One region of the Shewanella sp. MM_2022_3 genome, then DNA from elsewhere that is predicted to be linked to it. Evidence: predicted binding sites of a transcription regulator. Region 1 holds the regulator's gene; the other holds the start of a gene.
What was found. The regulator FliA, encoded in region 1, starts transcription of late flagellar genes. The targets are predictions, from matches to a motif close to CTAAAGNTNNNNNNNNNNNNGCCGATA.
Positions count from the first base shown of each region.

Region 1 (4,218 bases):
ATCTCATCAATACTTGAGTTTGAAGAACTCACAGCCTCAACAGGCATCTCTTCAACTGCGACAACGTCAACAACAGTTTCAATAACGGGCTCGGGTTCGGGCTCAGCAATAGATTCAGGCTCTGACGCAGTTTGTCCTAATTCTGACGGCAGAGGCTCACCAGAACTAAGTAACTTTAACTTTGCAAGTAATGCAGCATCAGCAGGATCTTGTTGCTCTCCCTGCTGGGTTTGAGCAAACATGGTGTTAATCGCATCAACAGCCTGAAGAATAATATCCATTAATTCTGCTGTGACACTGCGCTTGCCAGTACGCAATAAATCGAATGTGTTTTCTGCCTCATGGCAGACATCAACCATGGGAGTCAAACTTAGGAAACCTGCGCCGCCCTTTACGGTGTGAAACCCCCTAAAAATGGCATTTAGCAAGTCAGTATCATCAGGATTATTCTCAAGGGCAACAAGCTGCTCTTGAAGCAACTCTAATATTTCCCCCGCCTCGATTAAAAAGTCCTGGAGTATCTCTTCATCTACATCAAAGGCCATCAAATTGACTCCCAGTTAGAAACCCAGACTCGATAGCAGATCATCCACTTCGTCTTGACCTGTTACTACATCTTGACGAAGCTCGGCATTCATTATCGGCCCTTCAGCTTCAATATTATTTTTCTGAGTAATCTGACTCTCAATTATTGGCTGCTCACCAAACACCGTCAGCATAGACACCAGATTACTTTCAACTTCCATCACTAGATCGATTACCCTGCGGATCATTTGTCCAGTCAGGTCTTGAAAATCCTGCGCCATCAATATTTGGTTGAGCAATTCGCGTAATCGGTTTGAGTCCAATTCACTTCGCGACATCAAATGCTGAACGTTATGGCAAAGCACCTTAAAATCACTGAGGGCAATTTCACGACGCATTAATTTGTCCCACGATGGCATCACTTGTTGGATGTTCGCGGTTAATGCATTCGCTAACGGCAAGCACTCCTCAACAGCATCCATAGTCTTATTTGCAGCTTGTTCAGTCATGTCAATGACATAACTTAGCCGTTCCTTAGCATCGGGTATTTCTGTATTGGCTAACTCAACTAACCGATTATCGATTTGGAAATCCATAAGAGCGCTATGCAATTGGCGAGTGAGTTTGCCTACCTCATCAAAAAGTTCCCTCTGAAGAGGAGCTGCCAGTTCTCTTAATAAATCATCAGCTTGATTTTGTTCATTCGCGCTTAACAGTTCGACTAAACGCTGAGCATGCTCGAGCGTGATGAGCCCTGATGTATGTGACTTCATAGCTCATCCCTGCTTAAGCGAGTCGTTCGAATATTTTATCTAGCTTCTCTTTCAATGTTGCTGCGGTAAAAGGCTTTACCACATACCCATTCACACCCGCTTGTGCAGCAGCAATAATTTGTTCACGTTTTGCCTCGGCAGTGACCATTAATACCGGTAGATGCTTCAAGGAGTCATCGGCCCTAATGGCTTTAAGTAAATCGATACCCTGCATGCCTGGCATATTCCAGTCTGTAACGACAAAATCAAAATCGCCTTTTTGCAACATTGGCAAGGCGGTTGAGCCATCGTCCGCTTCCTGGGTGTTGTTAAAGCCCAAGTCTCGCAACAAGTTCTTGATGATACGTCTCATTGTCGAAAAGTCATCAACGATGAGAATCTTCATATTCTTGTCCAAGGTTTCCTCCGGTGAGCTGACATTCAGTGCTCAATTAATAATTATACTTATGTCCAATGCTTGAGTTTGCCTTTGAGTCGCAACATTGCCTGACTTAATATCTGGCTAACACGCGATTCGCTTACCTCAAGAATGGCGCCAATCTCTTTTAAATTCAATGCTTCATCGTAGTATAACGATAGCACTAGCGCGTCCCTTTCGGGCAATAATTTTATCGCCTCAACAAGTGCAGAATGAAACTGGGTTTCTGCCAAGACCTCAAACGTACCATCGCTAATATCATCGCTTGTAGTGAGTATATCCTGTGATACGCCTAAGTCTTCTATCCCTATGATTTTACCAACAGAAACATCATTAAGAATATGATGGTACTCATCGAGCGTCATATCAAGTTTTTCTGCAATTTCTGTGTCGCGCGCATCACGACCTAGCACTTGCTCTAATTCATCAATGGCTTGGGCAACTCGACGATTATTTCGGTGGACAGAACGAGGAACCCAATCGCCACGGCGGATTTCATCCAACATGGCGCCACGGATCCTTATGCCGGCGAAGGTTTCAAACTTTGCACCTTTACCGCCATCAAACTTAGATGATGCTTCTAATAATCCCATCATCCCCGCCTGTAGCAGGTCATCTAACTGCACAGAGGCAGGTAATCTGGCGAGCAAGTGATGTGCAATTCTTTTAACCAACGGTGCATACTGTTCAACGATTGACGTTTTATTGTCTAAACAAGTATACGCTGCGGCTTTATTCACTCGTTTTTTCCTCTTGAAAATCTGGTCGTTGAACTAAGCGCTCAACGAAAAACTCCAAATGCCCACCAGGTTGCTGTGGTACTGGCCAGCTCATAATTTTATTCGCTAGACCTTGGTAAGCAATTGCAGCGGGAGACTTAGGATAAGCTTCAACCACTAACTTTTGCTTGCGAACCGATTTACGCAAATTTTCATCAAATGGAATGGTCGCAACTAATTCAAGTGCCACGTCCAAGAATCTGTCGGTCACTTTACTGAGTTTAGCAAACAATTCCATACCTTCGCGTAAACTACGCACCATATTTGCAACAATTTTAAAGCGGAAGACGCCGTGTTCACGGCTGAGGATTTTGATTAACGCATAGGCGTCAGTAATAGACGTTGGTTCGTCACAAACAACAACCAACACATCCTGTGACGCACGGGAGAAACTGAGTACCATGTCAGAAATCCCCGCGGCAGTATCCACGATGAGAATATCAAACTGGGTGCGCATCTCACTGAAAGCACGAATTAAGCCCGCATGTTGCGCAGGACTTAGCTCTACCATGCCCTGAGTACCCGATGTAGCTGGCACAATCCCAATACCTTTAGGCCCCCGGACAATAATGTCATCTAACTCAGCATCGCCAGACAATACATGGGAAAGGTTACGTTCAGCACGGATCCCTAACATGACATCGACGTTTGCTAAGCCAAGGTCAGCATCAAGCACTAAGACACGCTTGCCCTTCTCGGCTAATGCTACAGCAGTATTGATGGATACGCTGGTTTTACCCACACCACCTTTACCACCCGTAACCGCGATTACTTTCACTTTTTCGTTATAGGGTTGATTAATCATACGTAAACCACTTGCTTGATCCAGGGTCATAACTCTACTCAAATGCACAGGTCATATTATCTGACCACGCTGTGTCTGGTAACGATTGTTGTTCTGTGTTTTCTAAGGCCGCTAATGCTTGCTCAGCGAGCATCAAAGTATCAGCAACTTTCATATCTTCGGGCACTCGCTGCCCATCCGTAACATAACTTAATGGCAATCCACTTTGGATCAACACACTTAATGCGCCCGCTAAAGACACAGATTCATCAAGTTTGGTGAGTACAACACCAGATAAGGGAATGCGTTTAAAGTGATTTACAGCATCTTGCAGCACGCGGCGCTGTCCTGTGGCAGACAGTACCAGATAACTGCGGATAGGTATTCTGCTATTTGCAGTTAAATTATCAAGTTGCTGGTAAAGCCGCATATCTCGTTGGCCCATACCCGCGGTATCTATCAATACTAGCTTGCGATTTCTAAACTGATACAGAATTTGCTCTAGTTCAGCAAGGTCATGGGCTTGTTTGACTGGGCAGCCCATGATTTTGCCATAGGTGGCCAATTGCTCATAGGCGCCAATACGATAATGATCTGTGGTAATCAATGCCACTTGGTCAGCACCATGGTGAGCAGCAAAGCGTGCGGCCAGTTTAGCCAAGGAAGTGGTTTTCCCCACACCAGTGGGACCAACTAATGCCACAACACCGCCTTGCTTAACAATATCATCACCTTGATTATCAAGCATATTCGCAAGACTTTGCGGCAGTGCACGAACTAATTCTGCAGGAGTATAGTGTTGGCTCAGCGCAGCTAATTTGTTTGCCACCGCTGGTGAAAACTCGGCCTCCAACAACTTTGACTCCAGCATGGCACCGACAGGGTCGATACGCTTTTTATGCTCAGTCATCAATGCTGAAACCTGATGGGTCAACAAAT
Region 1 is NZ_JAKZGV010000013.1:26,252-30,469, forward strand. It holds gene MMG82_RS09640 (chemotaxis protein CheA) at 1-545, opposite strand, end outside; gene MMG82_RS09645 (protein phosphatase CheZ) at 561-1,298, opposite strand; gene cheY (chemotaxis response regulator CheY) at 1,312-1,695, opposite strand; gene MMG82_RS09655 (RNA polymerase sigma factor FliA) at 1,743-2,456, opposite strand; gene MMG82_RS09660 (MinD/ParA family protein) at 2,449-3,330, opposite strand; gene flhF (flagellar biosynthesis protein FlhF) at 3,335-4,218, opposite strand, start outside.

Region 2 (4,218 bases), on a different contig from region 1:
GTGCGCCGCAATTGTTTTGAGTTTGTTATCGTCTAAATGGCCGTGCTCGTTACGAACGCCATATTTGGCGGTGCCGATTTGAAAGACTAAATCACAGCCGCCCTTTAAATGATAAGGGCTTAAACCGCCTTCACCGGTATTTAACCAACAACCTGCCTGCGCCGCACCATGGGATAAGGCGGTGATAGCGGGGCGGGACAGAGCGCCAAAGCTCATGGCAGAGATGTGGCAAATGGTATTTGTGGTGTAAGGTTCGCGGCAATCGGCGCCAATAGTCAGCGGATGAATGGGTGTAATGTCCTCATCTTGGGTCGGAAAGGCGGTATTCATAAACATAATCGTACCTGTCGTGTCCAAGGGCCGGGTCGAGCCAAATGCTATCGTTCTATCGACATTTTTAGCCGCTCTATATACCCAGCTTCGTTCTGCGCGGTTAAAGGGGAGTTCTTCCCTGTCCTGGGCAAAAAAGTATTGTCTGAAAAATTCACCTTGTTTCTCAAATAAATATCTAAAACGACCAATCACAGGATAGTTATGGCGTACTGCCTGTTTGGTTTGCAATTTGTCAGCAAAGTACATGTAGACAATGGCTAGAGCGCCAAAACCGATAATGATTAAAAACAGCCCAGATAAGAGATCTAGTCCCCACATAAACCAATTCAATTCGTGCATCTTGTTATCCTCTATTCATTGCCGTAGCGGGTGGAGATCAAGCTGGCAGGTTGTCCATCATTAATGGAAAGTAAAAACAACTGGCTGTAATCATCTTCACTGATGTTGGTAATTTCAGGGCCACCGAGAGCCTTGATGATAAGTGGCACGGTGTTGGAGTGCCCTGCAATTAAGCTGTTACCTTTAACCGCATGTACTTGTTCAACAATATGTTGGATATGGGGTTCGAGAGGTTTTTTTGCCTCGAGCACAGTAATCGGTAAATGCCGCTCCGTTGAAATCGGTAATAAGGTTTGCTGAGTCCTTTGATATTGAGTCGCAATCAGCTGCGAAATGGGGGTACGTTTTAAGGCGCTGATAAGCGCCTGAGCACGTATATTGCCACTGGCTGAAAGGGGAGGATCGCCTGCGGGCTCATCAGCTTTTTCTGCATGTCTTACGAGAATGATTAATCGATTATCGGCAATAGCTTGATTGATCGGACTAAGTCCAATGCTGGCGAAGAATAGCAGACTTATCAGTAATGATTGTATTAGCGTTCCTGAATTGAAACCGATTCTTCGATTATGCCGCAAAAAACCATGTAAATATTGGGCGATTGCCATGCCTTATATCCTTATTTTATGGGCGAGTATTAAGAGGGGGTTAGGATGGTATTGAACAAACAAACCTATTCTCTATTTGTATCATTGCATTAAGTATGAATGGTACTGCAATTTATAAAATTGCTAAAGTTGCTCAAATTTTGGTCGATAATTAAGTCTCCCCAAGTTGAGTGGACTAGCATCATGGAAATCAATAACCCTGCACAGGTACAGAGCACTTCTTCGACCCACAGTAAATATGCTGAAAACGCGGCAAATAGTGATAAGACGAAAAATGTGGATGCCACCTCTAAACAGACGGCGCAGCAAACTAGTAAGCAGTTAATGAATCAAGCAATTCTATCGGCGCAGGAAGATGTAAGCCTAAAGTCGGGTGATCAATCTATGACCTTGCTTTATCGCGCAGCAATCGAAGCGATAAACAAAGAGTTAGCTCCTTCTATGGGCGAGAACGCGATTCAAACCGCCTATGATAACGGTGTCGATACGTCCCCCGAGGCCACTGCCGATCGTATTGTGAGTTTCGCGACGCAATTTTTTAGTGTTCATCAGCAGCAAAATTCGAATATGAGTTTTGACGAACAGCTCGACAGCTTTATGACCATCATTGGTGGCGCTATCGATAATGGCTTTAAAGAGGCGAGGGATATTTTATCTGGTCTTAAAGTGCTGCAGGGCGATATTGCCGATGGTGTGGATAAAACCTATGGGCTCGTTCAAGAAGGATTACAGGCCTTTAGGGACAGTTTTAATAAAAAATCAAATGAGACTCAAGCGACTAACACTTAATTTAATCTTGCATATCTTAACTCTTAAGCCCCTTACAATAAGGGGTTTTTGTTGTGTGAATAACCGTCTATGCTAGGAGCCTATTTAACGTTTTGCTTGAGGGCGAGTTATGTGGACTAGGGGACGCGTTATTGAACGTATTGATTGGAACGACAAGTTATTTTCACTGCGGATAGCGGCCGAGTTAGCTCCCTTTATTCCCGGTCAATTTATTAAACTCAGTCAACTGCAAGATGATAAGCGTATCGCTAGAGCTTATTCCCTTGTTAATTCTCCCGATAAACCCTATGCCGAAATTTTGGCTGTTGCTGTAGAGGATGGCCAGTTATCCCCACAATTACAGAATCTTACCATCGGTGATGAAATAGAAATCACTCCAACGGCAACGGGTTTTATGACCTTAGATGAGATCCCAAAGGGAGAATTACAAGGTCGGCATTTATGGTTTTTAGCCACAGGTACGGCCATCGGGCCATTCTTATCCATGCTGGATACCGCCGAACCTTGGCAGCGTTTTGAGAAGATCGTACTTGTCTATGGTGTGCGCGAAGCTAAAGATTTAGCCTACCTCGATAAACTAAAGGCTTATTCGATGCAATATCCAGATCAGTTTATCCTGTGTTTAACTGTGACCCGTGAAAAGCTTGATGACGCATTGCAATGCCGTATCCCCGATGGCTTAGTCTCGGGTGAAATCGAGCGAAAAGTCGGATTAACCTTAAGTGCGGCGGATTCCCAGGTGATGATTTGCGGTAATCCTGGGATGATTAGCGGCGCCCAAGCGGCATTGCTTGATAAGGGGCTCTCGAAAAATTTACGCCGTGCTCCTGGGCAAATTACCGTAGAAAAATATTGGTAATAATGCGAGTGTTTAGTATCCGTTACCAACGTATTCGTTGCTTTATAGTTGTCGTTTAGAAGGATTTTTTGATGAAGTTGCTCTGCTCCCTTGCGTCACCCTATGCTCGCTGTGTTCGTAGCTTAATCAGTTATTTAGGGATTAAAGATATTGAAGAAGTCCTCGTTAATCCAATGGAAAATACGGCACAGTTGCTTGATGTTAATCCGTTAGGTCAAATTCCCTGTCTGATCACGAATGATGGCGTGCCTATTTTCGATAGCGAAGTGATTATGCGTTATCTGGACGCAGAATTAGGTTCACAGGAAATGTTTGGCGGTCAACCTTATAACTGGGTATTGCAGTGCCAGTACTCGATGATCAAGGGATTAATTGATAGCGCGGTGAAGTTGCGCCAAGAGCAAATGCGTGAAGATGAGGGGGTGAGATCAGCTTTTTGGACATCACGTTTTGAGCAGGCTCTGCTGCGTGGGTTGATGCAGATGGAACATCAGAGCGTGATTACTCAAGCAACCATACAAGCGCCACAGTTAGCGTTAATCTGTTTGTTGGATTATATGGATTTCAGACACCCTGAACTCGATTGGCGTAAAGTTGCTCCAGCGACTGCGATCTGGTTTAGCGAAATGCGTGATTTACCTGCGTTTGTAGATACTCGCCCACAATAAATATTGTCAATGGTCGGTTAAGCGCCGGCCTTTAGGCTTATCTCGGCGATTATGTTCACCAAATGCGCCGAAGAGCTCTTTAGTCATGCCGTAGTCAACTCGGCGATCGTTACCAGCTTGGCGCCTATCGTCATAGTGTTTATAGTGGCACTGACATTGGCTTTGGGTGCAGCCTTTCACTGGAATTTCAGGTGCTTCTTTTGACAGGAAGCGTTTTCCTTTAATTGCATCGACCTGTTTGCAGCAATTTGCTTCATTTTCAATACTCACGCAGTGGAAGGCATTCAATATCGTCGTTCCGTGCTTTGCTCGTTTTGCCGAACTCGTGGTTTTGGCAAACGACTTGTGCTGCTTTTGACTATTTTGGTAGGTCATAAATATCGCTAGTCCAAGAATGGTAATGAAGAGTAGTAGCATGCTAAACATAATACCTCCCAACTATTTTTAAAAATTAAGATTCAGTTTAGTTTGGTTTGAGATAATTCGCCTCTTTACATCTTAATTTCATTAAAAACAAAAAGTTATACTAACTATTGCTCTCCTCAAGTCGATCAATTACTCTTGCGAAACTGATAACTATTATCATTTTTAGTCTAAGAACGACTCACGTTTGACGTCATCATTT
Region 2 is NZ_JAKZGV010000021.1:37,658-41,875, forward strand. It holds gene MMG82_RS12375 (FMN-binding glutamate synthase family protein) at 1-672, opposite strand, end outside; gene MMG82_RS12380 (histidine phosphatase family protein) at 684-1,277, opposite strand; gene MMG82_RS12385 (DUF5610 domain-containing protein) at 1,461-2,066, shown strand; gene MMG82_RS12390 (ferredoxin--NADP reductase) at 2,176-2,925, shown strand; gene MMG82_RS12395 (glutathione S-transferase N-terminal domain-containing protein) at 2,997-3,593, shown strand; gene MMG82_RS12400 (hypothetical protein) at 3,600-4,019, opposite strand.
Region 2: the regulator FliA is predicted to act here: its motif matches at 1,401-1,427, upstream of MMG82_RS12385 (DUF5610 domain-containing protein).